DNA from 2 places in the Pseudomonas sp. WOUb67 genome. Region 1 is predicted to be linked to the other one. Evidence: predicted binding sites of a transcription regulator. Region 1 holds the regulator's gene; the other holds the start of a gene.
The links. Region 1 encodes FliA, which starts transcription of late flagellar genes. Its sites were predicted from a motif close to CTAAAGTTTNNNNNNNNNNNGCCGNTAA; they were not measured.
Positions count from the first base shown of each region.

Region 1 (14,432 bases):
ACGCATGCTGCCGGCGCGTGTGCGCCTGTACGTCGCGGTGGCCATTACCGTGGTGATCGTGCCGGCGCTGCCGCCGTTGCCCGAATTCGACCCGTTGAGCCTGCGCGGCATGCTGCTGTGCGCCGAACAGATCATTGTCGGTGCGCTGTTCGGCCTGGCCTTGCAGTTGCTGTTCCAGGCGTTTGTGGTTGCCGGGCAGATCGTCGCGGTGCAGATGGGTATGGCCTTCGCCTCGATGGTCGACCCGGCCAACGGTGTAAACGTCACGGTGATCAGCCAGTTCCTGACCATGCTGGTGAGCGTGCTGTTCCTGCTGATGAACGGCCACCTGGTGGTGTTCGAGGTGCTGACCGAAAGCTTCACCACCTTGCCGGTCGGCAATGCGCTGGTGGTCAACCAGTTCTGGGAGCTGGTCGGGCGAGTGGGCTGGATGTTTGCGGCCGGCCTGCTGCTGATCCTGCCGGTAGTCGCCGCCTTGCTCGTGGTGAACATTGCCTTTGGCGTAATGACCCGGGCCGCGCCACAGCTGAATATTTTCTCCATTGGCCTGCCGCTGACCCTGGTCCTGGGCATGCTCATTTTCTGGGTTGGTCTGGCCGATGTGCTGTCCCACTATCAGGCATTGGCCAGCGAAGCGCTGCAATGGCTGCGTGAACTGGCGAGGGCGCGCTGAGCATGGCAGAAAGCGAGAGCGGTCAGGACAAGACAGAAGACCCCACCGAGAAGCGCAAGCGCGATGCCCGCGAGAAAGGCGAGATCGCACGCTCCAAGGAGCTGAACACGGTGGCGGTGACCCTGGCGGGCGCGGGCGGCCTGTTGGCATTCGGCGGCCATATGGCCGAGACGTTGCTGAGCATCATGCGCATGAACTTCAGCCTGACCCGCGACATCATTGTCGACGAGCGGGCCATGGGTGCCTTCCTGCTGGTGTCGGGCAAGATGGCGATATGGGCGGTGCAGCCGGTGCTGATTTTGCTGTTCGTGATTTCTTTCGTCGCGCCCATTGCCCTCAGCGGCTTCCTGTTCTCTGGCAGCTTGCTGCAGCCTAAATTCAGCCGCATGAACCCGCTGTCGGGGATCAAGCGCATGTTCTCGGTGAATGGCTTGACCGAGCTGCTCAAGGCGCTGGCCAAGTTCTTCGTGATCCTGGTAGTGGCGGTGGTGGTGTTGATCAACGACCGCCAGGCCTTGTTGTCGATCGCCAACGAGCCGCTGGAGCAGGCGATCATTCACAGCCTGCAGGTAGTGGGCTGGAGTGCGTTGTGGATGTCGGCCGGGCTGCTGTTGATCGCGGCGGCGGACGTGCCCATCCAGCTGTACCAGACGCACAAGAAAATGAAGATGACCAAGCAGGAAGTGCGCGACGAGTACAAGGACAGCGAGGGCAAGCCCGAGGTCAAGCAACGCATTCGCCAGCTGCAGCGCGAGATGTCGCAGCGGCGCATGATGGCGGCGGTGCCGCAGGCCGATGTGATCATCACCAACCCGACGCACTATGCGGTGGCCCTGCAGTACGACCCGGAGAAGGGCGGGGCGGCGCCGTTGCTGCTGGCCAAGGGCACCGACTTCATGGCCTTGAAGATTCGCGAGATTGGCGTGGAGCACAAGATCCAGATCCTCGAATCGCCGGCGCTGGCGCGGGCGATCTACTACTCCACCGAGCCTGAGCAGGAAATCCCCGCCGGCTTGTACCTGGCCGTGGCGCAGGTGCTGGCCTATGTGTTCCAGATCCGCCAGTACCGCGCTGGCAGGGGCAAGCGGCCAGAGCCATTGAAAGAAGACCTGCCGATCCCGCCGGACCTGCGCCGCGACAGTTGACCTTGCATCAAGGCGGCTGGCCTCTTCGCGGGTAAACCCGCTCCCACAGGGGCGTCACAAATTTCAAACCCTGTGCAGTACCTGTGGGAGCGGGTTTACCCGCGAAGAGGCCGGCACAGGCAACATAAATCATCTGCCGAGCAAAGTTGGAAGGCTTCTTGCAAAGCCACGCCCAGGCGCCCCCTGGGCGTCAAAGTTTTGCATCAAGAGGACTCGCGGTGGATCGCACTCAGTTAATCAGCAACGCCCGCAACAACCTGGCCGGTCTCGGCCGGGGCAACCTGGGCGTGCCGCTGCTGCTGCTGGTGATGTTGGCAATGATGATGTTGCCGATACCGCCGTTCCTGCTCGACGTGTTCTTCACCTTCAACATCGCCTTGTCGATCGTGGTGCTGCTGGTCTGCGTGTACGCCCTGCGCCCGCTGGACTTCGCCGCCTTCCCCACCATCCTGCTGGTGGCCACGCTGCTGCGTCTGGCCCTGAACGTGGCGTCCACCCGCGTGGTCATGCTGCATGGCCAGGAGGGCCACGGCGCTGCCGGTAAGGTGATCCAGGCCTTCGGTGAGGTAGTGATCGGCGGCAACTACGTGGTCGGTGGCGTGGTGTTTGCCATCCTCATGATCATCAACTTCGTGGTGGTGACCAAGGGTGCCGGGCGTATTTCCGAGGTGAGCGCGCGTTTCACCCTCGACGCCATGCCCGGCAAGCAGATGGCCATCGACGCCGACCTCAACGCCGGCCTGATCGACCAGGCCCAGGCCAAGCACCGCCGTGCCGAGGTGGCGCAGGAGGCCGAGTTCTATGGCTCGATGGACGGTGCCAGCAAGTTCGTCCGCGGTGACGCCATCGCCGGCCTGCTGATCCTGTTCATCAACCTGATCGGCGGCATGCTGATCGGCATGCTGCAGCACGGCATGAGCTTCGGCGATGCCGGCAGGGTGTACGCCTTGCTGACCATTGGTGACGGTTTGGTGGCGCAATTGCCATCACTGCTGCTGTCCACCGCCGCCGCGATCATGGTCACCCGCGCCTCGGGCTCCGAGGACATGGGCAAGCTGATCAACCGGCAGATGTTCGATTCGCCCAAGGCCCTGGCGGTATCCGGCGGGCTGATGATCGTCATGGGGCTGGTGCCGGGCATGCCCCACGTGGCCTTCCTCAGCCTTGGCCTGATGGCCTGTGGCGGCGCCTACCTGGTGTGGAAGAAGCAGCACAAGGTCAAGCTGGAGGCGCAGCAAGAGGCGCAGCGCCAGCAAGACCTGTTGCCCTCGCCGCAGCGCGCGCTCGATACCAAGGAGCTGGGCTGGGACGACGTGACGCCCATCGACATGATCGGCCTGGAAGTCGGTTACCGGCTGATCCCGCTGGTCGACCGCAACCAGGGCGGCCAGTTGCTGGCGCGGATCAAGGGGGTGCGCAAGAAGCTGTCCCAGGACCTGGGTTTCCTCATGCCCACCGTGCACATTCGCGACAACCTCGACCTGCAGCCCAGCGCCTATCGCCTGACCCTGATGGGGGTGATCCTCGCCGAAGCAGAGATTTACCCGGACCGGGAGCTGGCGATCAACCCCGGGCAAGTGTTCGGCACCCTGAACGGCATTGCCGCGCGCGACCCGGCGTTTGGCCTGGAGGCGGTGTGGATCGACGTCGGCCAGCGTTCCCAGGCTCAGTCGCTGGGCTACACCGTGGTCGACGCAAGCACCGTGGTGGCCACCCACCTCAACCAGATCCTGCAGAAGCACTGCCACGAGCTGATTGGCCACGAAGAGGTTCAGCAACTGCTGCAGGTGCTGTCCAAGGCATCGCCTAAACTTGCAGAAGAGCTGGTGCCGGGTGTCATTTCCTTGTCGGGCCTGCTGAAGGTGCTGCAAGCGTTGTTGTCGGAACAGGTGCCGGTGCGCGATATTCGCAGTATTGCCGAAGCCATCGCGAACAACGCCGGCAAGAGTCAAGATACCGCCGCGCTGGTGGCGGCTGTACGCGTCGGATTGTGTCGCGCCATCGTGCAAAGCATTGTCGGCGTTGAGTCTGAGCTGCCAGTGATTACCCTGGAGCCAAGGTTGGAACAGATTTTGCTCAATAGTCTGCAAAGGGCCGGGCAGGGTCAGGAAGATGGTGTTCTTCTGGAACCGAGCATGGCCGAGAAGCTGCAACGTTCGCTGATCGAAGCGGCCCAGCGCCAGGAAATGCAGGGCCAACCGGCCATACTGCTGGTCGCCGGCCCGATCCGCGCCATGCTGTCGCGTTTCGGTCGCCTGGCTGTACCGAATTTGCATGTTCTGGCGTATCAGGAAATACCTGACAACAAGCAAGTCACCATCGTTGCCACCGTGGGCCCTAACGGCTGAGGTAGTGGATAATGCAAGTTAAGCGATTTTTCGCCGCCGATATGCGTCAGGCCATGAAACTGGTCCGTGACGAGCTGGGCGCCGATGCCGCGATCATTGGCAACCGCCGCATTGCCGGTGGTGTCGAACTGACGGCCGCGCTGGACTACAAGCTGTCCGCCCTGGCCCCGCGCGTGCCCAACGCCGAGCTGGAAGAAGAGCTGCGCAAGACCCATACGCGCATCGCCACTGCCCAGGCCGAGCTGGACCACCGCCAGGACAGCAGCGACAACAACCGCCAATTGTTTGCCGGGCAGTCGCTGACGGCCGCCGAGCCGTTGATCGAGCCGCACGTCGATGCCCCTGAGGCTGTCGCTGCCCCTGCTGCGGCGCCGGTCGACCCGCGCCTGTTCGATGCCATGCGCTCCGAGCTGTCGGGCCTGCGCGAGCTGCTGGAAGTGCAGCTCGGTTCGCTGGCCTGGAGCCAGCTGCAGGGCAGCAAGCCGCAGCAGGCCAACCTCTGGCGCCGCCTGCAGCGCATTGGCCTGTCCGGGCCTATCGCCCGTGAGCTGCTGGACCTGACCACCGAGATCGAAGAGCCTCGCCAGGCCTGGCGCATGCTGTTGGCGCACCTGGCGCGGATGATCGAAATTCCTGAAATCGAACCGATCGAAGAGGGTGGGGTAATTGCCATGGTCGGCCCGGCCGGCATGGGCAAGACCACCACCCTGGCCAAGCTGGCTGCCCGCTACGTGCTCAAGTACGGCGCGCAGAACCTGGCGCTGGTGAGCATGGACAGCTTCCGTATCGGTGCCCAGGAGCAGCTCAAGACCCTGGGCCGCATCCTCAACGTGCCAGTGACCTACGTCGACCCGGGCCAGTCGTTGGCTGCGGCGCTGGAGCCACTGCTGCGCAAGCGCGTCGTGCTGATCGATACCGCCGGCCTGCAGGCCAGCGACCCGGCACTGCGCATGCAGCTGGAAACCCTGGCCGGGCGTGGCATTGCCGCGAAGAATTACCTGGTACTGGCTACCACCAGCCAGAAACAGGTGCTGACCGCCGCCTACCACAGCTACAAGCGTTGTGGCCTGGCCGGTTGCATCCTGACCAAACTGGATGAAACGGCGAGCCTCGGCGATGTGCTGAGCCTTGCCATCAGTCATGAACTGCCCGTGGCCTACCTCACCGATGGCCCGCGCATTCCTGACGACCTGCACCTGCCGCGTGGTCACCAGCTGGTGTCCCGTGCGGTGAATGTGCAGCTGCAGGACGAGCCCAGCGAAGAGGCCATGGCCGACATGTTCGCTGATCTCTATCACAACCCCCGGCGAGCGGGTTGACCATGAAGCGTGTGCAAAGTAGCTATGCCAAGGGGTACGCAGAATTGCCCCACGTGTGGCCTGAGTCCCAGCGAGACAAGGTAAAGAACAGACATGGGTAGCATGCATCCCGTACAGGTGATCGCCGTGACCGGTGGCAAAGGTGGCGTCGGCAAGACTAACGTTTCAGTGAACTTGTCCCTGGCGCTGGCCGAGCTTGGCCGCAGGGTCATGCTGCTGGACGCCGACCTGGGCCTGGCCAACGTCGACGTGTTGCTGGGCCTTACCCCCAAACGTACCCTGGCCGATGTCATCGAGGGGCGCTGCGAGCTGCGTGACGTGATGCTGCAAGGCCCTGGCGGTGTGCGCATCGTGCCGGCGGCCTCGGGCACCCAGAGCATGGTGCACCTGGCCCCGGCCCAGCATGCCGGGCTGATCCAGGCGTTCAGCGAAATCGGCGACAACCTCGACGTGCTGGTGATCGACACTGCGGCGGGTATCGGTGAGTCGGTGGTCAGCTTCGTTCGCGCCGCCCAGGAAGTGCTGCTGGTGGTGTGTGACGAGCCCACCTCGATCACCGATGCCTACGCCCTGATCAAACTGCTCAACCGCGACTACGGGATGAATCGTTTCCGTGTGCTGGCCAACATGGCGCAGAGCCCGCAGGAAGGGCGCAACCTGTTCGCCAAGCTGACCAAGGTCACCGACCGCTTCCTCGACGTTGCCCTGCAGTACGTGGGCGCCGTGCCGTACGACGAATGCGTGCGCAAGGCGGTGCAGAAGCAGCGCGCCGTCTACGAAGCCTTCCCGCGTTCCAAATGCGCGCTGGCCTTCAAGGCGATTGCCCAGAAGGTCGACAGCTGGCCGCTGCCGGCCAACCCGCGCGGGCACCTGGAGTTCTTTGTCGAGCGTCTGGTGCAACCCACCAGCGCGGGACCCGTGCTATGAACGCCAGCGGCTTCAAGATGTACAGCCGGGCGGCGAAAGACGCCCAGTACGAGCTTATCGAACGCTACGCCCCGCTGGTGAAGCGCATTGCCTACCACCTGTTGGCGCGCTTGCCGGCCAACGTGCAGGTCGAGGACCTGATCCAGGCCGGCATGATCGGCCTGCTTGAAGTGGCCAACAAGTATGACGCCAGCAAAGGCGCCAGCTTTGAAACCTATGCTGGCATCCGCATCCGCGGGGCCATGCTCGACGAGGTGCGCAAGGGCGACTGGGCACCGCGTTCGGTGCACCGTAATACCCGCATGGTCAGTGACGCAATGCGTGCCGTTGAAGCCAGAACAGGCCGGGACGCTAAAGATCATGAAGTTGCTGCCGAACTCCAATTGAGTCTCGACGATTACTACGGGATCTTGAACGATACCTTGGGCAGCCGCCTGTTCAGCTTTGACGACCTGTTGCAGGACGGCGAGCACGAAGGGCTGCATGAGGATGGCGCCAGTGGCCATGTCGAACCTGCGCGTGGCCTGGAGGACGAACGCTTCCAGGCTGCCCTGACCGAGGCCATTGCCAACCTGCCGGAGCGTGAGCGCCTGGTACTGGCGCTGTACTACGACGAAGAGTTGAACCTCAAGGAAATCGGCGAGGTGCTTGGGGTCAGCGAGTCGCGGGTCAGCCAGTTGCACAGCCAGTGCGCCGCGCGCCTGCGTAGCCGCCTGGGGGAATGGCGGGCACGTTGAGCCCGGTGTCGTTGCAGGCGTTTTCCACGTGCTTTTTCCACGTTGTACCGAATTGAATGAGTGCGTGCCCGGTAGACCGGGCGCGTTTGAGACTGCTTGGAGGTCTAATTGGACAAGAACATGAAAATCCTCATCGTTGACGACTTTTCGACGATGCGGCGGATCATCAAGAACCTGTTGCGTGACCTGGGCTTCACCAACACCGAAGAAGCCGACGATGGCACTACGGCGCTGCCGATGCTGGAAAACGGCCACTACGATTTCCTGGTGACTGACTGGAACATGCCCGGCATGTCCGGCATCGACCTGCTGCGTAAAGTGCGAGCCAGTGAAAAGCTGAAAACCATGCCGGTACTGATGGTAACTGCCGAGGCCAAGCGCGACCAGATCATCGAAGCGGCCCAGGCCGGCGTCAATGGCTATGTGGTCAAGCCGTTCACCGCTCAGGTGCTCAAAGAAAAGATCGAGAAGATCTTCGAACGCGTCAACGGCTGAGTCACGTCAGGGGGCGCGCCATGGATTCATCACAAACGTCTTTGGGGGAGTTCGAATCGACCCTGAAGAAGCATGCCCAGGAGTTGGTCGAAAGCCTGGAGCGGGGCCGTTTCGGCGAGGCGGTACAGCTGATTCACGAGCTGAACCAGACCCGCGACCGCGGCCTGTACCAGGAAGTTGGCAAGCTGACCCGCGAGTTGCACAGCGCGATCGTCAGCTTCCAGATCGACCCGACCATACCGCAGGCCGAGGAGGTGTCGCAGATTACCGACGCTACCGAGCGCCTGTCGTACGTGGTCAAGCTGACCGAGGGCGCGGCCAACCGCACCATGGACCTGGTCGAGGAAAGCACCCCGGTGCTAAACGACCTGGCCAGCGAAGCCAAGGCCCTGAGCACCGATTGGCAGCGCTTCATGCGCCGCGAAGTGGCTGCGCCGGAGTTCCGCGACCTGGTCAAGCGCGTCGACAGTTTCCTGACGCACAGCGCTGAAGGTAACCGCAAGGTTGCCGGGCATCTCAACGACATTCTGCTGGCTCAGGACTATCAGGACCTGACCGGCCAGGTGATCAAGCGCGTCACCAGCCTGGTGACCGAGGTGGAAAGCAACCTGCTCAAACTGGTGCTGATGGCCAGCCAGGTCGACCGCTTTGCCGGTATCCAGCATGACCACGATCAACTGCGCGCAGAAAAAGATGCAGAAAAACATCCGACTCGGGGTGAAGGTCCGCAGATTCATGCCGATAAGCGTGAAGACGTTGTGTCCGGTCAGGACGATGTCGATGATTTGCTGTCCAGCCTGGGTTTTTAAGGAGCACGTTTGATGAGCTTCGGCGCCGATGAAGAAATCCTCCAGGATTTCCTGGTAGAAGCCGGCGAAATACTTGAGCAACTGTCCGAGCAACTGGTCGAGCTGGAAAGCCGACCTGACGATGCCGACCTGCTCAATGCGATCTTTCGCGGTTTCCACACTGTAAAAGGGGGCGCCGGCTTCCTCCAGCTGAACGAGCTGGTGGAGTGCTGCCATATCGCCGAGAACGTGTTCGACATCCTGCGCAAAGGTGAGCGCCGGGTCGATGCGGAACTGATGGACGTGGTGCTTGAGGCACTGGATACGGTCAACAGCATGTTTGGCCAGGTGCGCGAGCGCGCCGACGTCACCCCGGCCACCCCCGAGTTGCTGGCGGCTTTGTCGCGCCTGGCCGAACCCGGTGGTGCCGAGGTTGCTGAAGCGCCTGCGGCACCGGTAGCCGAGGCGCAGGTTGCAGCCGTGGCCCCTGCCGATGACCAGGACATCACCGACAGCGAGTTTGAGCAGTTGCTCGATTCGCTCGATGCGGTCAAGGCGCAAGCCGCGGTCGACGAGCAGATGCAGGGCGAGACCATCAGTGGCGCAGGTGACGAAATCACCGACGCCGAGTTCGAGTCGCTGCTTGACCAGTTGCACGGCAAAGGCCAGTTCAGTGTCGAAGCTGCGGTACAGCCGGTTGCCGCGCCTGCAGAAGCAGTAAGCGACGAAATTACCGACGAAGAATTCGAATCGTTGCTCGACCAGTTGCATGGCAAGGGCACGTTCCAGGCCGATGTCTTGCCTGCCGTCAAAGCACCGGCGCCGGTCGCGGTTGACAACAGCGCCGCTGGCGACGAAATCAGCGAGCACGAGTTCGAGGCCTTGCTGGACCAGTTGCACGGCAAGGGCAAGTTTGGTGGTGATGTTGCTGCGGTCGAGGCCCCGGCTGCAGCCAAGGTGCAAGCGCCTGCCCAGGCCAAGGCCGACAGCCAGCCGGTGGCCAAGCCAGCCGTTGCTGCGCCTGCACCTGCCGCCGCCAGCAAGCCTGCGCCGGCCCCTCGTGCGCCGGCGCCGGCTGCCGAGAAGCATGCCGTCAGCGAAGCGGAAACCACCGTTCGCGTCGACACCGCGCGCCTGGACGAGATCATGAACATGGTCGGTGAACTGGTGCTGGTGCGTAACCGCCTGGTGCGCCTGGGCCTGAACAGCGGTGACGAGGCCATGTCCAAGGCCGTGTCCAACCTCGACGTGGTCACGGCCGACCTGCAGACGGCGGTGATGAAAACCCGCATGCAGCCGATCAAGAAAGTGTTCGGCCGCTTCCCGCGGCTGGTACGCGACCTTGCCCGCCAGCTGAAGAAAGAGATCAACCTGGAACTGGTCGGCGAAGAAACCGACCTGGACAAGAACCTGGTCGAGGCCCTGGCCGACCCGTTGGTGCACCTGGTGCGCAACGCCGTCGACCATGGTGTCGAGATGCCCGATGAGCGTGAAGCGTCGGGCAAGGCCCGCACCGGCCGCGTGGTGCTGTCGGCCGAGCAGGAAGGGGACCACATCCTGTTGTCGATTTCTGACGACGGCAAGGGCATGGACCCGAACATCCTGCGCGCCAAGGCCGTGGAAAAAGGCCTGATGGACAAGGATGCCGCTGATCGCCTGAGCGAATCGGACTGCTACAACCTGATCTTCGCCCCGGGCTTCTCGACCAAGACCGAGATTTCCGATGTGTCTGGCCGTGGCGTGGGCATGGATGTGGTGAAAACCAAGATCTCCCAGCTCAACGGCTCGATCAACATCTACTCGGCCAAGGGCCAGGGCTCGAAGATCGTCATCAAGGTGCCGCTGACCCTGGCGATCATGCCCACCCTGATGGTGATGCTGGGCAACCAGGCGTTCGCCTTCCCGCTGGTCAACGTCAACGAGATCTTCCACCTCGACCTATCGCGCACCAACGTGGTCGACGGGCAGGAAGTGGTGATCGTACGTGACAAGGCGCTGCCGCTGTTCTACCTCAAGCGCTGGCTGGTACAGGGCCAGGTGCACGAAGAGCAGCACGAGGGTCATGTCGTGATCCTGTCGGTCGGCACGCAACGCATCGGCTTTGTCGTCGATCAACTGGTTGGCCAGGAAGAAGTGGTAATCAAGCCGCTGGGCAAGATGCTGCAGGGCACCCCGGGCATGTCCGGGGCCACCATCACCGGTGACGGTCGCATTGCGTTGATTCTCGACGTCCCGAGCATGCTCAAGCGTTACGCCGCGCGGCGTATTTGATTTCGGTGGCGGACCCTGGCGGGTCGCGCCGCCTAATGGAGTGTTTATGGCAGTCAAGGTCCTGGTGGTGGATGATTCCGGTTTCTTCCGCCGCCGTGTCTCGGAAATCCTCTCCGCGGATCCAACGATCCAGGTGGTAGGTACCGCGACCAATGGCAAGGAAGCAATCGACCAGGCGCTGGCGCTCAAGCCCGATGTCATCACCATGGACTACGAAATGCCCATGATGGACGGCATCACCGCGGTGCGGCACATCATGCAGCGCTGCCCGACGCCGGTATTGATGTTTTCCTCGCTGACCCACGAAGGCGCGCGCGTCACCCTCGACGCGCTGGATGCTGGTGCGGTGGATTACCTGCCGAAAAACTTCGAGGACATCTCGCGCAACCCCGACAAGGTCAAGCAGATGCTATGCGAGAAGGTGCATACCATTTCGCGCAGCAACCGCCGCCTCGCCAGCTATGCCAGGCCGGCTCCGGTCGCCGCGCCTGTGCCGGCCAGCAGCCCTGCGCCCGCCAGCAGCTTCGCCAGCCCGGCGCCGGCCCGCCCTGCGGCGCCTGCCCGTGCAGCGGCCCCGGCCCCGGCGGCGTCACACTCGCCAGCCCCCAAGCGCAAGCCCTACAAGCTGGTGGCCATCGGCACCTCCACGGGCGGCCCGGTGGCCCTGCAGCGGGTATTGACCCAGCTGCCGGCCAATTTCCCGGCGCCGATCGTGCTGATCCAGCACATGCCGGCGGCGTTCACCAAGGCTTTTGCCGAACGCCTGGACAAGCTGTGCCGCATCAACGTGAAGGAGGCCGAGGACGGTGACATGCTGCGCCCAGGCCTGGCCCTGCTGGCCCCCGGTGGCAAGCAGATGATGATCGACGGCCGTGGCACGGTGAAGATCCTGCCCGGTGACGAGCGCCTGAACTACAAGCCGTGCGTGGACATCACCTTCGGTTCGGCAGCCAAGTCGTACGGTGACAAGGTGCTGTCGGTGGTGCTCACCGGCATGGGCGCCGACGGCCGCGAAGGTGCGCGCCTGCTCAAGCAGGGCGGCAGCACCGTGTGGGCCCAGGATGAAGCCAGCTGTGTGATCTATGGCATGCCCATGGCCATCGTCAAGGCCAACCTGGCTGACGCGGTGTACAGCCTGGACGAAATCGGCAAGCACCTGGTGGAGGCCTGCGTCTGATGGACGTCCTCAGCCTGATCGGCCTGATTCTCGCCTTTGTCGCCATCGTCGGTGGCAACTTCCTTGAAGGCGGCCATGCCGGTGCCCTGGTCAACGGCCCGGCGGCGCTGATCGTGCTGGGTGGCACCCTGGCGGCTGCCTTGTTGCAGTCGCCGCTGTCCTCCTTCAAGCGCGCCTTGCAGATTCTGCGCTGGATCCTGTTCCCGCCGCGGGTCGACCTGGCGGGTGGCATCGACCGTGTGGTGAACTGGAGCCTGACCGCGCGCAAGGAAGGCCTGCTGGGCCTGGAAGGTGTGGCCGATGCCGAGCCCGACCCGTATGCGCGCAAGGGCCTGCAGTTGCTGGTGGACGGTGCCGAACCGGAAGCCATCCGCAGCATCCTTGAAGTCGACTTCCTGACCCAGGAAAGCCGTGATATCCAGGCGGCCAAGGTGTTCGAGAGCATGGGCGGCTATGCGCCGACCATCGGCATCATTGGTGCGGTGATGGGCCTGATCCACGTGATGGGCAACCTGGCCGACCCCTCGCAGCTGGGCAACGGCATTGCTGTGGCCTTTGTCGCCACCATCTACGGCGTGGCCAGCGCCAACCTGATCCTGCTGCCCATCGCCAACAAGCTCAAGGCCAACGTCATGCGTCAATCGCGCTACCGCGAGATGCTGCTCGAAGGCTTGCTGTCGATTGCCGAGGGTGAGAACCCGCGCTCGATCGAGTTGAAGCTGCAAGGCTTCATGGAGTAACCCATGCGTCGCCGTCGTCATACCGAGGAACACGAAAACCACGAACGCTGGCTGGTGTCGTACGCCGACTTCATCACCTTGCTGTTCGCCTTTTTCGTGGTGATGTACTCGATTTCCTCGATCAACGAGGGCAAGTACAAGGTCATTTCCCAAGCCTTGCTCGGGGTGTTCAACGACCCTGAGCGCAGCATGAAACCGATCCCCATCGGTGATGAACAGCCGTTGAGCGTGCGCCCGGCAGAGCCGCTGGTGAAGGACAGCGAGCAGACCGAAGCCGGCCTGGCAGCGACCAATGTCGACCCGCTGAAAACCATCAGCGATGACGTGCGCGATGCCTTCGGCGACCTGATCAACAGCAACCAGATGACCGTGCGCGGCAACGAGTTGTGGATCGAGATCGAGCTGAGTTCGTCGTTGCTGTTCGGCAGTGGCGATGCCATGCCCAGCGACAAGGCATTTGCCATCATCGACAAGGTGGCCAGCATCCTCAAGCCGTTCGCCAACCCGGTGCATGTCGAAGGCTTCACCGACAACCTGCCGATCCGCACGGCGCAGTACCCGACCAACTGGGAGCTGTCGTCGGCGCGGGCGGCGAGCATCGTGCGCCTGCTGGCCATGGAAGGGGTCAACCCGGCGCGCATGGCCTCGGTGGGTTATGGCGAGTACCAGCCGGTGGCCGGCAATGACACCGCTGAAGGCCGCGCGCGTAACAGGCGGGTGGTGCTGGTGATTTCGCGCAACCTCGAAGTGCGCCGCAGCCTGACCGGCTCGGGCAGTGCCCATGCCACGCCGGATGCTGCGTTGCGCCGGGCTGGCACACAAAGTGCACCTACAACGCCAGCAACGGTGGCGGGGCAGTGATCCGTCAATTCCCCGTCGCTGCATTGCATTGGAAGTGACTCCGTCCCCTGTGGGAGCGGGCATGCCCGCGAAGCAGGCGACCCGGTGAATGGCACCGGCTGCGCCGGTGTTCGCGGGCTAGCCCGCTCCCACAGGGATCGTGCCGGCGCTTGGATAGTTGTTTCTACAGTGTCCCTGCCAAATCAATAGATAGAGTTTGCTTGATGAGAGTCTGGGCAGTAGCCAATCAAAAAGGTGGCGTCGGCAAGACCACCACAACCATCGCCCTGGCTGGCCTGCTGGCCGAGGCCGGCAAGCGCGTGGTCGTTGTCGACCTCGATCCGCACGGTTCGATGACCAGCTATTTCGGGCACAACCCCGATGCGCTGGAGCACAGCTGCTACGACCTGTTCCTGCACAAGGGCGCAGTGCCGGACGGCCTGCCCGGGCAGCTGCTGCTGCCCACCAGCGACGAGCGCATTTCGCTGTTGCCGTCGAGCACCGCCCTGGCGGTGCTGGAGCGCCAGTCGCCGGGGCAGAATGGCCTGGGCCTGGTGATCGCCAAGAGTCTGGCGCAGCTGTGGCAGGATTTCGACTATGCCGTGATCGACAGCCCACCCTTGCTGGGCGTGCTGATGGTCAACGCGCTGGCCGCCAGCCAGCAACTCGTGATCCCGGTGCAGACCGAATTTTTGGCGGTGAAGGGCCTGGAACGCATGGTCGGTACCCTGGCCATGATCAACCGTTCGCGCAAGCAGGCGCTGCCGTACCAGATCGTGCCAACCCTGTTCGACCGCCGTACCCAGGCCTCCCTGGGCACACTCAAGCTGCTGCGTGATACCTACGGCCAACAGGTGTGGCAGGGCTACATTCCGGTGGATACGCGCCTGCGCGATGCCAGCCGCAAAGGCGTCACGCCTTCGCAGTTCGACAACAAGAGCCGCGGGCTGATTGCTTACCGGGCGCTGCTCA
Region 1 is NZ_CP170112.1:2,469,431-2,483,862, forward strand. It holds gene fliR (flagellar biosynthetic protein FliR) at 1-673, shown strand, start outside; gene flhB (flagellar biosynthesis protein FlhB) at 676-1,818, shown strand; gene flhA (flagellar biosynthesis protein FlhA) at 2,037-4,166, shown strand; gene flhF (flagellar biosynthesis protein FlhF) at 4,178-5,485, shown strand; gene fleN (flagellar synthesis regulator FleN) at 5,579-6,412, shown strand; gene fliA (RNA polymerase sigma factor FliA) at 6,409-7,149, shown strand; gene ABOC32_RS11280 (chemotaxis response regulator CheY) at 7,270-7,644, shown strand; gene ABOC32_RS11285 (protein phosphatase CheZ) at 7,665-8,453, shown strand; gene ABOC32_RS11290 (chemotaxis protein CheA) at 8,466-10,703, shown strand; gene ABOC32_RS11295 (protein-glutamate methylesterase/protein-glutamine glutaminase) at 10,750-11,880, shown strand; gene ABOC32_RS11300 (flagellar motor protein) at 11,880-12,620, shown strand; gene motD (flagellar motor protein MotD) at 12,624-13,481, shown strand; gene ABOC32_RS11310 (ParA family protein) at 13,685-14,432, shown strand, end outside.

Region 2 (15,051 bases), 1.2 Mb from region 1:
CTCGACAGTGGTGATCCTGGCCAGCCTTCGCAGAGTGCAGGCATGGCCGTGGTACTTGGCCCGGTATCGGTAGCCGATTACCTTCAGCGTGAAACGTTCCTGCAGCGTCAGGCCGACGGCAGCCTGAGCGCGGCGACTGACGGCCGTTGGGCGGGTAGCCTTTCGTCGGATATCGACCAGCTGCTGGTGCGCCAGCTCGCCTGGCGCCTGGACAGCCAGCGTGTGGTGCTGTCCCCGGCAACGGCCGGCTTCAACCCGGACGTGCAAGTGTTGCTGTCGATTACCCGCCTGGACTCGGGCACGAACCAGCCGGCAGTCCTGGATGCCCAGTGGCGCCTGCTGGACCGCCGTGGCCATGTACGTGACAACCGCATCATTCACCTCGAGCAACCGCACGGAGGTAGCGAGGCGTCGCAGGTGCAGGCCCAGGGCCAACTGTTGCAGAAGCTGGCCGAACAGCTGAGCACCGCGGTCAAACCGCTGGCCAACCAGCCGGCGATTGCCGAGGAGCCACCGAAAAAGCCCGCAGCGCCAGTGCAGGTGAAGAAGGAACCGGAGAAATCCAAGATCCCGATGGCCTCGCCGGTTCGCACCGATATGGAAGTCTATCGGTTCTGATCGAACTGCCAGCCACAAAAAAGCCCGCATCTTTGCGGGCTTTTTTGTGCTGCCTGTCCCGTCCTGAATAAGGTTTACACCTCCCATCCCGAATTTCCGGAGAAGCAGATGGAGCAAGGTGTAAAGCGCACGCAGCGAGATTACTCGCTGTCTTTTAAACTGGCCGTCGTTGATCAGATCGAAAAAGGCGAACTTACCTACAAGCAGGCCCAGGTGCGGTATGGCATCCAGGGTCGGTCGACGGTTCTGGTATGGTTGCGTAAGCATGGTCGCCAGGATTGGAGCCAAGGTGCCTCGATCCGAGACGAGAGGAGCTGCGCGATGTCTGACCCGAAAACGCTCACTCCAGAGCAGCGGATCAAAGAGCTTGAGCAACAGCTTGAACTGATGAGCCAGAAGGCCCAGTTTTTTGAGACGGTCGTTGATGTTCTGAAAAATGACTATGGTGTCTCGGTCGTAAAAAAGCGATCCGGCAAGTCCTCTCGCAAGGTCAAGTCGTAGGACTGAGCATTGCCAGGGCTTGTCAGTTTCTAGGCATCAGTCGACAGGCTTACTACAAGCGCAACCGAGCGGCTGATGGCAAAGAGCGCCAGGCTGATCGGGTGGTTGAGTTTGTTCAGCAAGTCCGGATGCGCCAGCCTCGTCTGGGTACACGCAAATTGCACTATCTGCTGCATTGCCAACCTGACAAACGATTCCAAGTCGGCCGAGATAGGCTGTTCCAGGTTTTGGGAGAGCGCCGTTTGCTAGTGCTGCCTAAGCGGGCCTACCACAAGACAACACAAAGCTTTCATCGCTTTTACCGCCATCCCAACTTACTCAAGCCGGGCCCAAGCCAAGTCGTTCCGACAAGGCCAGAGCACGTCTGGGTTGCCGATATTACTTACCTGCCCGCACGTAACGGCCCGCTGTACCTGAGCCTGGTAACGGATGCGTACTCCAGGAAAATTGTTGGCCACCATGTCCATGAAAGCCTGCATGCCGAGTCAGTGGCGCAAGCCTTCAAGCAGGCATTACGAAAGCGACGTCGTCGCCAGCCATTAGTCCACCATTCGGATCGAGGCATCCAATATTGCTCGGCGCTGTACCAGTCACTGCACCAACGGCACGATGTTCAGTGCTCCATGACTGATGGGTATGACTGCTACCAGAACGCGCTGGCCGAGCGAATCAACGGAATCATCAAGATGGAGCTGCTGTTGAGCAGCCCTGAAGATCTTGAGCAGGCGAGGCAGATGGTTGACGAGGCAGTGCAGATCTACAACACAGAACGGCCCCATATGGCCCTGAAAAACAAAACGCCCGATGCAGTGCATCGGGCGTTTTGAGGCCTGTCGGCCTACCTGAACAGGTGTAAACCTATTTCAGGACTAGACAGCCTGTGCCGGCCCCTTCGCGGGTAAACCCGCTCCCACAGGGATATCACTACCCTTGAGGCCTGCGCAGGACCTGTGGGAGCGGGTTTACCCGCGAAGAAGCCGGCGCGGTATCAGGCCCTGCGCTCGTGCATGCGGGCCAGTTGCCGTTCCAGCATCGATGGGTAAGGCTCCATCAAGCGCTCAACGCAGCAGGCACCCTCAGGGCTGGCAATCGGGCGAATGCGGGCACGCTGGCGAATCAGTGCGTCATCGCTGATCTGCCGCTCCACCAGCAACAGGTTGCGGCTGTGCTGCGACAGCGCCAGGGCATCCTGGGCCTTTTCGGCCATCAGCAGGTCCACCAGCTCCAGCCCTTGCAGGTCGTTGCCCAGCACCAGGCCCAGTTGCAATTGCAGGGTGATGCCGCTGTCGGCCACTTCGATCTGCAGGGCATGGCCCAAGGCACGCAGCAGCTCACCGCAGCAGATAGCGTTGGTCAGGTAATCCTCGCCACAGTCGCGGCTATGGAACAGCACCAGGGTGCTGCCATCGTTGAGCGTGTGGGTTTCACCGTCGTAGAGCGAGGCAGCATGCTCCAGGCAATCGCGGTAGCGGTCAGTCAGCTCGGTGAGGCGTGTGCGCGGCAGGCGGCGCAGTTGTTCCTGCGAGCCCAGTTGCACGGCAAGTACGGCGCTGTACTGCGGCTCGTCAGATTCGACCGGGGCGGCTTTGGGCGCACTCTCGTCGTCCATGAGGCCGGCAAAGGCTTCGTCGTCATCTTCGTCAGCCAGTGCGGCAACCTTGGGGCGCGGTGCGGCCTTGGGGGCCGGCGCTGCGTCGTGGAAGTCGTCAAACTGCTCGTCGTCCTCTTCCTCCAGCTCTGGTTCCGGCGGCGGCGGCGGAGCCAGGCGCGCATGCAGTTGGCGGGCGATGTCGCCGATCTCGTCCTGGCGGTCGGTGGCCGGGGTATAGGGCTGCGGGTCACGCAGCCACACCCGCAACTGCAGCAGCGGCAGGGTGATGAAACGGCCCTGTCGCAGGCTCAGGCTGAGGGCCAGCGCCAGCAGGATGGCCGCCATGATGCCCATGCTCTGCAGGCTGATCAGCATCGGCTGCTGGAACTGGCTCATGTCCAGGCTGATGCGCAGTTGCCCGGCCGTCACGTCCTGGAAGGTGATCTTGGTCTGGTACAGGCCCTCGGCCTCGCCCAGCAGGCTGTTGCGCGGGCGCTGGCCGGCCTCGGCGAGGATGCGGTTGTCCACGCTGTAGATGGCCGCGTGGGCCACCAGCGGGTTTTTCACCAGGTTGCCCAGCAGCACGTTGAGACTGAGGATGTCGTTGGACACCAGCAGCTCGGTCGCCGAGGTGGCGGTCTGCGTGGTCAGGCTCTGGCCAAGGGCGTCGGCCTGCTCGTGCATGGCCTGCTTGAACTGCAGGCCCATCACGCAGGCATAGATCACCAGCGCCAGCGCGACCAGGAAGATGTTGGTGCAGGCGATTCGCAGCGCCAGCGGCACGCGACGTTGACTGAGGGCACGATAGATCATCAGGAAGAAGTTGTCTGGTTTGACGGGCGTGGGCCGGTTCACTGAGCTCGGCTCTTAATGGCAGAAAGTGTGGGGCAGTATAGCGACCCGGGTTTTGTCGGCAAAGTATCGTTGGCGCCCGATGGTCACGGAAAATCGGTAGAATGCGCATTTTTCATCGAAGTCGGAGCCAGGTTGTGCGCGAAATCGTCCTGATCAACATCACCGGTGAGGACCGTCCCGGTCTCACTGCGGCTATCACCGGCGTCCTGCTGCAGGGCGGTGTGAGCATCCTCGACATCGGCCTGGCGGTCATGCACGGCACTTTGTCGTTCGGTATCCTGGTCGACATCCCGGACAACGAAGTGGCTACCGCCCTGCTGCAAAGCGTGCAGGGCAAGGCCCACGAGCTGAACCTGCAGGCCCGCTACACGCCGATTTCCGAGGCGGACTACCAGCACTGGGCTGACGGCCAGGGCGAAGCGCGCCACATCGTCACCCTGCTCAGCCGCAAGATCACCCCCGAGCAACTGCAGCGGGTGAGTGCGGTGATCAGCCAGTACGGCCTGACCATCGAGCGTATCGAGCGCCTGTCGGCGCGTGTGGCGCTGGATGCCGAAACCGACAAGGGCAAAGCGGCCATCGAAATCTCCGTGCGCGGCGCGCCGAGCGATGCCCAGGCCCTGCGTGCCGACTTCTTTGCCCTGGCCGAAGCGCTGAGCATCGACATCGCCTTCCAGAAGGACGACCTGTTCCGCCGCAACCGCCGTCTGGCGGTGTTCGACATGGACTCGACGCTGATCGAAGCCGAAGTCATCGACGAACTGGCCAAGGCGGCCGGTGTGGGTGAGCAGGTGGCCGCGATCACCGAGCGCGCCATGCGCGGTGAGCTGGACTTCCGCGCCAGCTTCAAGGAGCGCATGGCGCTGCTCAAGGGCCTGGATGTGGGTGTGCTGGACGAAATCGGTGCCTCGCTGCGCCTGACCGAGGGTGCCGAAAACCTGTTCGCCGAGCTCAAGCGCCTGGGTTACAAGACTGCGATCCTGTCCGGTGGCTTTACCTACTTTGCCCGCCAGGTGCAGGCGCGCCTGGGTATCGACTATGTGTTCGCCAACGAGCTGGAAGTGGTCGACGGCAAGGTGACCGGTGTGGCTGTCGAGCCGATCGTCGATGCCCAGCGCAAGGCCGAGCTGCTGCAAAAGCTGGCCAACGAAGAAGGCTTGCAGCTGGAGCAGACCATTGCCGTGGGTGATGGCGCCAACGACCTGCCGATGCTGTCGCTGGCCGGCCTGGGCGTAGCGTTCCGCGCCAAGCCGCTGGTGCGCCAGTCGGCCAAGCAAGCCATTTCCACCCTCGGGCTGGATGGCGTGTTGTACCTGCTGGGCCTGCGCGACCGCGACGCCCGCGGCTAGATTGCCGTTGTATCTTCAGCGCCTGTGAAATCGAGCGCCGCCCGCGCGGCGCTTCGCAGCACAAGGCTGCTCCTACATTTGTTTCGGGCCAATAATTTCTGAGGCGACGGCGCGCGGCCCCTTGGCGTCCGCCGCGATGTCGCGTGGGGCAAACAAGGCGGTCGCGTGCGCTGGTACAGGCTTAACTGGCCAGAAACAGATGTAGGAGCAGCCTTGTGCTGCGAAGCGCCGCGCGGGCGGCGCTCGATCTCACAGGCGCCGAAGAACCCGCGCCAATCACCTCGAAGCAAAAACTACGGTCAAGCCTGTGCAGGCGCTGCCAACAGCTGCCCCATGCGCACTGCAGAACCAGCGCCCAGGTTTTCAGCCCACTTCACCTGCTCCGGCCCGAACAGCACGATGGCGGTCGAACCCAGCTTGAAGCGGCCCAGCTCGGCACCTTTCTCCAGGTGGATCGGCGCGCGGCTGGCGTCGTCGTAACGGAAGGTTTTCAGCTCGCGCTTGGGCGGCGTCACCAGCCCGGCCCACACGGTTTCGATCGAGGCGACGATCATCGCACCCACCAGCACCACGGCCATCGGCCCGCGCTCGGTGTCGAACAGGCAGACCACACGCTCGTTGCGGGCGAACAGCTCGGGTACGTTCTCTGCGGTGGTCTGGTTGACCGAGAACAGACGGCCCGGCACATAGACCATTTCGCGCAGGGTGCCGGCCAGCGGCATGTGCACGCGGTGGTAGTCCTTGGGCGACAGGTAGATGGTGGCAAACTCGCCGCCCATGAACGGCGCTGCCATGGCCGGGTCACCGCCCAGCAGCTCTTGCGCGCTGAAGCCGTGGCCTTTGGCCTGGAAGATGCGGCCGTGCTCGATCGGGCCGAGCTGGCTGACGGCGCCGTCGGCCGGGCACAGGATGGCGCCCGGGGTTTCGTCCAGCGGGCGGGCACCCGGCTTCAGGGCGCGGGTGAAGAACGCGTTGAAGTGCTCGTAGGCGCTCAAGTCCTCGACCAGCGCTTCGGACATGTTCACCTGGTAACGCTTGGCGAACCAGGCAGTGAAAGCATTCTTGAACCAGCGCGCGCGGCACTCGGCAACGCAGCCGGCCAACCGCGACAGCAGGTGGTGCGGCAGCAGGTACTGGCTGATGATGAACAAACGGGATTTCATGCGGGTTCCTTAAACTTCTACAGGCGTGTCCGGGTGGTTGCCCCATTCGCTCCACGAGCCGGCGTAGGCCTTGACGCGTGGGTAGCCGAGGGCCTTGGCCACCAGATAAGTGAAGCCGGAGCGGCGGTGGGTCTGGCAGTGGGTGATCACTTCCTTGTCAGGGGTGATGCCCAGTTGCTCGAGGACCTGTTTGATGTCATGGCGAATGCGCAAGTGGTCGTTGAGGTCCATGCCGGCGGTCCACTCGAAGTTGATCGCGCCGGGAATGTGCCCGCCCTTGGCAGCCAATACCTTCTCGCCACTGAATTCCTGCGGGCCGCGCGCGTCCCAGATGACCAGGTCATCGGCGCCCAGGCGGCTTTGCAGGTACTCGCGGGTGGCAGTGGGCGCGTTGTCGATGTGCAGGTGCACCGGGCTGTTGCCGCTGGCGGGCACTTCAGTGGTCAGCTTGTCTGCCGGCCAGGCCTGGATGCCGCCATTGAGGTAGTGACAAGCCTTGTGGCCGATCACGTCGAGCAACCAGATGAAGCGCCCGGCCCAGCCACCGCCTTCATCGTCATACACCACATAGACGGCGTCGTCGCGGTGGCCGAGTTCGCTGAACAGTTTTTCCAGCTCGCCCAGGGCCGGCAGCAGGCCGGGCGCTGGAGGCTGGCCAAGCTGGGTCCGCTTGCCTTCGACAAAGCGTGCGCCGGGGATATGCCCGCTGACATAGCGGTTGGCACTGCTCAGGTCGACCAGGATCAGCTGTGGCGAACCCAGGCGTGGCAGCAGGTCTGCGGCTTCGATCACCAGGGGCAGGCCGGAAAAGTCAGTCATCCACGGTCTCCAGTGTGGAAAGAGGGGCGATTGTAGCGCAAGGCTCAGCCCTTGCGGTTGGCAAACACCGACAGGGCGCGCTCGGTACATTGCGCGGTCTTGCCGAAGGCCTGCACGCTGATATCGGCCAAAGGCCGGCAGCCCTGGTCGGCGACCATCAGCATCAGCACCTGGTCGTTTACCGCCAGCGAGCGCAGCAGCACGTGCTCGCTGCGGAACAGCGCACGCAGCGGGGCTGGCAGCAGGGCCGAGAACTGGCTGTGGTTTTCCGGGGTGATGCGCAGCTGCCCGGCCTGGGCCATCAGCTTTTGCAGCAGTTTGCTTTGCGACACCTGCAGGGCCAGGGCCGCGGCTTCTTTCGGCAAGCCGGCAATCTGCTGCACGCGCAGGTAGTCGCTGGCCTTGTCCAGGCTCAGCAGCAGGACGCGTTGCATGCCGCAGGCCAGTAGAGCTTCGCGGGCCTGGGTGGCCAGGTGCACGGTATTGGTGAACGGGCTGGGTTGGGCCAGCAGGTCTTGGCACAGTTTGCGCCAGCGCGCCAGGTCGTCGCTGCTGGGCGGCGGCGGGGCCAGCATGTCCGGGTGCGGGCGGCGCTGGTGCCAAGGCCAGATCAGGGCTTCAGCCGGGTGGAACAGGGCATGCCTGGCGTGGCGGCGGGCGCTGGCGGCGGCCTGCTGGTGCACTTGCTGCTGCACGTCTTCCAGTGAGGTCTGCAGGTACAGCGCGGTCAGCAGTTGCCAGCGCAGCAGGTGCGGGTTGTCCCAGCCCACCTGCGCCGCCAGCGCAAGGTTGTTGGCCAGCAGTACGGTGTTGGCCGGCTGGTTGAACCAGCGGCGCAGGCCGGGCTCGGCATCCAGGCGGTGTTGCTGGCTGAGCAGGTCTTCGTCGCGGGCGATGCTCAGCACCTGGGCCAGTTGCTCGCGTTCTTCCAGCAGCAGGCGGTAACCCTGGGTCACCCACTGCGGCAGGCGCCAGTACTCAGCCATGGTCTGGCACAGCGCCATGATGCGCACGCCAAACAGCTCTTCCTCTACCTGGGCGGCGTCCTCGCCCTTGTGGATAACCCGCAGCTCCCAAGTGTCGAGCAGCTTGGGGTAGGCCAGTGCCAGCGGCCACAGGGGTGACAGGAACAGCAGGCTGCCCCAGTGAATTTCCTGCCACAGCCGTGCCAGGCGGCTGGCAAACAGGCCATTGGCCTGCTGCGAAGCGTGCTGGCTGATCAGCTGGAACTGGCTGAGCACCGGCGGGATTTCTTCGACCGGCAGCGAGGGCAGGCGCTTGAGCAGTTGCCCGCTGCGCTCCAGGCCCAGGCGGTTGAGGGCGACCTCCAGGCTTTCGGCGGGCTCGGCCTGGCTGGCGTTGGTGGGGTGATTCGCTTCGCGCATCACCGAAAGCACCAGTGCCGGGCTATCCTGCATCAGTTCGGCGATGTCGCGCAGCGAGCGGCGGCTATCGTGGATGGCAGCCATGACCCGGTCGTAGCTGTGCTTCGGCACGGGGATGCGAACACTCTCTAGCAGCTTGACCCAGGCCTCTAGCGTACGCGGGGCCTGAGCGGGCACCTTGGTTTCAATTGGCATTTTGACATCAGTCCGAACTGGCTTTTCGCATTGAGTGGCTATAGTCTGGCGCAGTTCTGCCGATAAGTAGAAGAAGAGTTTTAAAGCTCCCGTCTCTTCCCCTGACCACGACAGCAAGTGCTTTGAACCTATGGCTAAAATTATCGGCATCATCGTCGTATTCGCGAGCGTGCTCGGCGGCTACGTGCTCTCCCACGGCAAGATCGCAGCGCTGATCCAGCCGTTCGAAGTACTGATCATCGGCGGTGCAGCCTTTGGTGCATTCCTGCAGGCCAACCCTGGCCACATGACCATGCACGTCATCAAGAAGTCGATGAAGATGTTCGGCTCGCGCTTCACCCATGCCTACTACCTGGAGGTGCTGGGCCTGGTGTACGAGATCCTCAACAAGAGCCGTCGCGAAGGCATGATGGCCATCGAGGCCGACATCGAAGACGCCGCCGCCAGCCCGATCTTCGCCAAGTACCCGACGGTACTGGCTGACGCACGCATGACCGCGTTCGTTTGCGACTACCTGCGCATCATGTCCACCGGCAACATGGCCCCGCACGAGCTCGAGGGCCTGTTCGACATGGAGCTGCTGAGCATGAAGGAAGAGCTGGAGCATCCGTCCCATGCGGTGACCGGCATCGCTGACGGCATGCCCGGTTTCGGTATCGTCGCGGCGGTACTGGGTATCGTGGTGACCATGGCCTCGCTGGGCGAGGGTGACCAGGCGGCCATCGGCATGCACGTGGGTGCGGCGCTGGTAGGTACCTTCTTCGGTATTCTGGCTGCCTACGGCTTCTTCGGCCCGCTGGCCAAGTGCCTGGAGCACGATGCCAAGGAAGAGCTGAACCTTTACGAATCGATCAAGGCTTCGCTGGTTGCCTCGGCCTCGGGCATGCCACCTTCGCTGGCCGTGGAGTTCGGGCGCAAGGTGCTGTACCCCATGCATCGCCCAAGTTTCGCCGAGCTGGAACAAGCGGTTCGCGGTCGCTGAGTCATGGAAAACAATCAGCCCATCATCGTAAAGCGCGTCAAGCGCTTTGGCGGCGGCCACCACGGCGGCGCCTGGAAAATCGCATTTGCCGACTTTGCTACGGCAATGATGGCGTTCTTCCTGGTGCTGTGGTTGATGTCCACGGCCACGCCCGAGCAGAAAATCGCCATTGCCGGCTACTTCCAGGACCCGATCGGCTTCTCGGAAAGCGGCACGCCCTATGTCATCGACCTGGGCGGCTCGCCTGAGATGGCGCCGGAGAAAACCATCAACCCGGAAGTCAAGTCCGAGCCAACGCAGGAAAGCACGACCCAGCTGAGCAAGGACCAGGTCGAGACCATGGCCGAGCAGGTCGAGCGCGAGCGCTTGGAGTTGCTGCTGCAGGAACTGCAGAACAAGGTGGAAGAGAACCCGCAGCTGCAGAAGTTCAAGGACCAGATCCTGTTCGAGATCACCCAGGACGGCCTGCGCATCCAGATCATGGATGCCGAGAACCGGCCGATGTTCGACATCGGCAGTGCCCGCTTGCAGCCGTACTTTGAAGACATCCTGCTGGCCATGGCCGACACCATCAAGGCGGTGCCGAACAAGGTCAGCATCAGTGGCCACACCGACGCCAAGCCGTATGCCGGCAGTGGTGAGTTCGGTAACTGGGAACTGTCGGCCAACCGTGCCAACGCTGCGCGCCGTGCGCTGGTGGCCGGTGGTTACCCGGACAGGCAGGTGGCGCGGGTGGTGGGTTATGCCTCGTCGTCGCTGTTCGACCGCAAAAACCCGTTCAACCCGGTCAACCGCCGTATCGATATCATCGTGCTGACCAAGAAGGCCCAGCGCAATATCGAGGGTGAGCAGGGCGCACCGGAAGCGCCGGCCGCCGAGCCTGCTGCACCGCCGGCCAGCGGCGCTGCGCCAGGGGCTTCGGCACCGGTTGCGCCAGGGGCAACTGAACAAGCACCGATGCAACCGCGTGAGCTGCGCCAGAAGCTGAACATCTTTGAAGATGGCACGCTGAAGATGGATGAGGCCAAGGAGCAGTAAACGGTTTCTTGTGGTGCACAGCTCTACACAAAACCTGAAAGTTGGCGCGATCACTGTGGGAGCGGGTTCACCCGCGAAGGATCCAGCGCGATGGATGGCACCGGCGTTGCCGGTGTTCGCGGCTAAAGCCGCTCCCACAGTGCGATCGCGCTAAGCTTCATTTCGAGCGTTTCAGTAGCTGTCTTCCGTCAGGCTGGCGATGATCGAGCGGTAGCTGTTCATGCGCTGCGGCTTGATGCGCCCCTCGTCCAGTGCCTTGAGCAGCGCGCAGCCCGGTTCGCGGTCGTGCTTGCAATCGCGGAAGCGGCAGGTGCCGAACAGGTCGCGGAACTCGATGAAGCCATCTTCCACGTCGTCGCGGCTGACATGGCCAAGGCCGAACTCGCGGATGCCCGGCGAGTCGATCAGATCGCCGCCGTTAGGGAAGTGGTACAGCCGCGCCGTGGTGGTGGTGTGCGTACCCTGGCCCGACCATTCCGACAGGTCGCCGACACGGGTACCTGCATCTGGCAGCAGGCTGTTGACCAGCGATGACTTGCCCACCCCCGACTGGCCGACAAACACACTGATGTGGCCGTCGAGTTGCTGTTGCAGGCGCTGCATGCCGTCACCCTGGTGTGCCGATACTTCCAGCAGCGGGTAGCCCAGCTCACGGTAGACTTCCAGCAGCGCATGCAGGCCGGGGCCATTCTCGTCGTTGATCAGGTCGGCCTTGTTCAGCAGCAGCAGCGGGCGCAGGCCAGCGTGCTCGGCCGCTACCAGGTAGCGGTCGATCAGGTTCGGGTGCGGCTCGGGGGCCGGGGCGAACACGATCACGATCAGGTCGACGTTGGCGGCCACCGGCTTGAGTTGGCCGTGGTTGTTGGGCCGGCACAGCTCGGTGCTGCGCGGCATCTGCGCCACGATCACGCCGATGCCCTGGTTGCCCGCACGCCACACCACACGGTCGCCGGTGACCAGCGCTGGCAGGTTGGCGCGCAAATGGCAGCGGAACACCTGGCCTGCGGATTCGCCATCCTGGGCTTCAACTTCTACCTGCACACCAAAGTGCGCGATCACCAGGCCCAGTTGCTCCGGCCCCAGGTCGCCGCCCTCCAGTTCTTGCAGTGCGTGCTGCTCGCGTTTGGCGGCGCGAGCGGCGCGCTCACCCTGGATTTTTTCGATCCGCCAGTTCTGGCGGCGATTGAGCTGGCGTTTGGCCATGAAGGTACCGTGAGAAAGGCCCGGGTAGGGCATTGAAAACGGCTGGCAGTTTAGCACGCCAGGCGCTGGACGAATGGGCGTGCTTTGGCCACTAGGCTAATATGACGGCCTATATGAGGAGCCCTGCATGCAAAACCCACAGAACCTGATCTGGATCGACCTGGAAATGACCGGCCTGGATCCGGACAGCGATGTCATCATCGAGATGGCCACCATCGTCACCGACAGCGAGCTGAACACCCTGGCGGAAGGGCCGGTGATCGCCATCCACCACAGTGACGAAGTGCTGGCGCGCATGGACGAATGGAACACCCGCACCCACGGTGCTTCGGGCCTGACCCAGCGCGTGCGCGAGAGCAAGGTCAGCATGGCTGAAGCCGAGGTGCAGACCATCGCCTTCCTCGAGCAGTGGGTGCCGAAAGGCAAGTCGCCGATCTGCGGCAACAGCATCTGCCAGGACCGTCGCTTCCTCTATCGTCACATGCGCAACCTGGAAAACTACTTCCACTACCGCAACCTGGATGTCTCCACCCTGAAGGAGCTGGCCGCGCGCTGGGCGCCGGACGTGCGTGACAGCTTCAAGAAGGGCAACACCCACCTGGCGCTGGACGATATCCGCGAATCGATCGCCGAACTGCGCCACTACCGCGAGCACTTCATCAAGGTGTGAGCCGGAAAGGCGCAGATATTGTATCTGCGCCCCCTTTTGGTGCCCTGGGCAACTGGTTAGACTGCGCGCCTTTCTCGCACGGACCCGCGCCATGTTGTTGATGCTCTACCTCATCGCTATCACCGCCGAAGCCATGACCGGCGCGTTGTCTGCCGGGCGTCGCGGCATGGACTGGTTCGGCGTGGTGCTGATTGCCTGCGTCACCGCCCTGGGTGGCGGCTCGGTGCGCGACGTGCTGCTCGGGCATTACCCGCTGACCTGGGTGAAGCACCCGGAGTACCTGGTGCTGACCAGCTTTGCTGCGTTGCTGACCATTTTCATTGCCCCGATGATGCGCCGCCTGCGCTCGCTGTTCCTGGTGCTCGATGCCCTGGGGCTGGTGGCCTTTACCCTGATCGGCTGCATGACCGCGCTGGAGATGGGGCAGGGCATGCTGGTGGCGTCGATCAGCGGGGTGATCACCGGGGTATTTGGCGGGATCTTGCGGGATATCTTCTGCAACGACATTCCACTGGTGTTCCGCCGCGAGCTGTATGCCAGCGTGTCGTTTGCGGCGGCGTGGTTCTACCTGGGGTGTGTGTATTTCAAGGTGCCGGCAGAGCAGGCCATGCTGCTGACCTTGTTTGGCGGGTTCCTGGTGCGGCTATTGGCGATTCGCTTCCACTGGGAAATGCCCAAGTTTCACTACAACGACCAGCAATAGGTCATTTTTCAGGCCTGATGCAGTCCTTGTGGGAGCGGGTTCACCCGCGAAGAATGCAACTCGGTGTATGGCACCGGCTCCGCCGGTGTTCGCGGGTGAACCCGCTCCCACAGAGGGCATGTGGCTACTGAGTGTTATGCCGGGCCAGCGCCCACTCCACATGCTCGCGCACCAGCTCCGATTCATCCCCGCGCCGGGCCTTCAGCGCCTCGATCACTGGAATGGTGGAAGGCGCATTGCCCAACCCCACCGCCAGGTTGCGCAAGAATCGCTCATAGCCCGCCCGCCGCAACGGCCCACCCTCGGTTTTGCGCAGGAAGGTGCGCTCATCCCACAGGAACATCTCCGCCAACTCGGCATTCTCCAGCCCATGGCGTGGCTGGAAGTCCTGTTCCTGGCTGTGCTTGGCAAAGCGGTTCCACGGGCAGACGATCTGGCAGTCATCGCAGCCGAACACCCGGTTGCCCATCTTTGCGCGCAACTCGACAGGGATCGCGCCCCTCAGCTCGATGGTCAGGTATGAGATACAGCGACGAGCATCCAGCACATAGGGCCCGACAAACGCCTGGGTCGGGCAGATGTCCAGGCAGGCCTGGCAGCGCCCGCAGTGCTCACTGGTAGTCGCTTCGTCCACCGGCAGCGGCAAATCGACAAACAGCTCGGCAAGGAAGAAGTAACTGCCCGCCTTGCGGTTGAGCAGCAGGGTGTTCTTGCCGATCCAGCCCAGCCCGGCCTGTTCGGCCAGGGCCTTCTCCAGCACCGGGGCGCTATCGACGAATGCGCGGTAACCGAACGGGCCGATGGCCTCCTGGATGCGGTCGGCCAGGAACTGCACGCGCTTGCGCACCAGCTTGTGATAGTCCCGGCCCAGCGCATAGCGCGATATGTAGGCCTTTTCCGGTTGTGCCAGGCGCTGCGCCATCTGTGTGTCGCCAGACAGGTAGTCCATGCGCAGCGAGACCACCCGCACCGTGCCGGGGATCAGTTGGTCGGGGTGCGAGCGCTTGCTGCCGTGCGCGCCCAGGTACTCCATTTCGCCCTGGTAGCCGGCATCGAGCCAGCGCTGCAGGTGGTGTTCGTGTTCGCCAAGGTCGACCCCGGCGATGCCAACGTGGGCAAAACCGAGTTCCTGGCCCCAAATCTTGATCGATTGGGCCAGTTGGGCGAGGTCAGGTGTGCAGCTGGACATGGATGGGCAAGGCAATACGGGCTCAGGTGCGTATAATTCTGCCAGACATTGGAGCCTTTGACCCCATGCCGCAGACCAAACACCCCAGCCATGCCCCGCAATTGCTCAGCAGCGTGACCGTCGCGCACCTGCCGACGCGGCCTGCGCATGCCCATAAAGGCGACTTCGGCCATGTGCTGGTGGTCGGTGGTGACCTGGGCACAGGCGGCGCTGTGTTGTTGAGCGCTGAAGCCGCCCTGCGCTGTGGCGCCGGGCTGGTCAGCGTGGCGACGCGCCCCGAGCATGTCGGCGCGAGCCTGGCCCGCCTGCCCGAAACCATGTGCCTGGGCGTCAGCTCGGCCAACCAGTTGGTGGGCGTGCTGGAGCGCGCCTCGGTGCTGGTGGTGGGCCCGGGGCTGGGGCAGGCGGCGTGGGGGCGTAGCCTGCTGTCGGCAGTGGCCAACGCCGAGCGGCCGCAGGTGTGGGACGCCGATGCCCTGAATTTGCTGGCGCGTACCCCCCTCGCCCTACCCAGTGGCAGCATCCTCACCCCGCACCCGGGGGAGGCGGCGCGTTTGCTGGGCATTTCCACCGAGGCGGTGCAGGCCGACCGCCAGGGCGCTGCGCGCAAGCTGGCGCGCCGTTACCACAGCGTGTGCGTGCTCAAGGGGGCGGGCACCCTGGTGGCCGACCCGGCCGGGCAGTTGATGCTGTGCGAGCGGGGCCACCCGGCGATGGCCGGGGCCGGCTTTGGCGATGTGCTGACCGGTGTGTTGGCGGCGTTGCTGGCCCAAGGGCTGGATGCCTGGCA
Region 2 is NZ_CP170112.1:1,258,257-1,273,307, forward strand. It holds gene ABOC32_RS05570 (PqiC family protein) at 1-618, shown strand, start outside; one part of gene ABOC32_RS05575 (IS3 family transposase) at 727-1,075, shown strand; one part of gene ABOC32_RS05575 (IS3 family transposase) at 1,075-1,946, shown strand; gene ABOC32_RS05580 (AhpA/YtjB family protein) at 2,108-3,565, opposite strand; gene serB (phosphoserine phosphatase SerB) at 3,700-4,914, shown strand; gene asd (archaetidylserine decarboxylase) at 5,214-6,077, opposite strand; gene ABOC32_RS05595 (rhodanese-like domain-containing protein) at 6,087-6,896, opposite strand; gene ABOC32_RS05600 (HDOD domain-containing protein) at 6,941-8,476, opposite strand; gene motA (flagellar motor stator protein MotA) at 8,607-9,458, shown strand; gene motB (flagellar motor protein MotB) at 9,462-10,496, shown strand; gene rsgA (small ribosomal subunit biogenesis GTPase RsgA) at 10,668-11,699, opposite strand; gene orn (oligoribonuclease) at 11,827-12,369, shown strand; gene ABOC32_RS05625 (trimeric intracellular cation channel family protein) at 12,461-13,072, shown strand; gene queG (tRNA epoxyqueuosine(34) reductase QueG) at 13,197-14,261, opposite strand; gene ABOC32_RS05635 (NAD(P)H-hydrate dehydratase) at 14,327-15,051, shown strand, end outside.
Region 2: a site for FliA is predicted at 8,515-8,542, ahead of motA (flagellar motor stator protein MotA). Genes of this name have one in related genera too.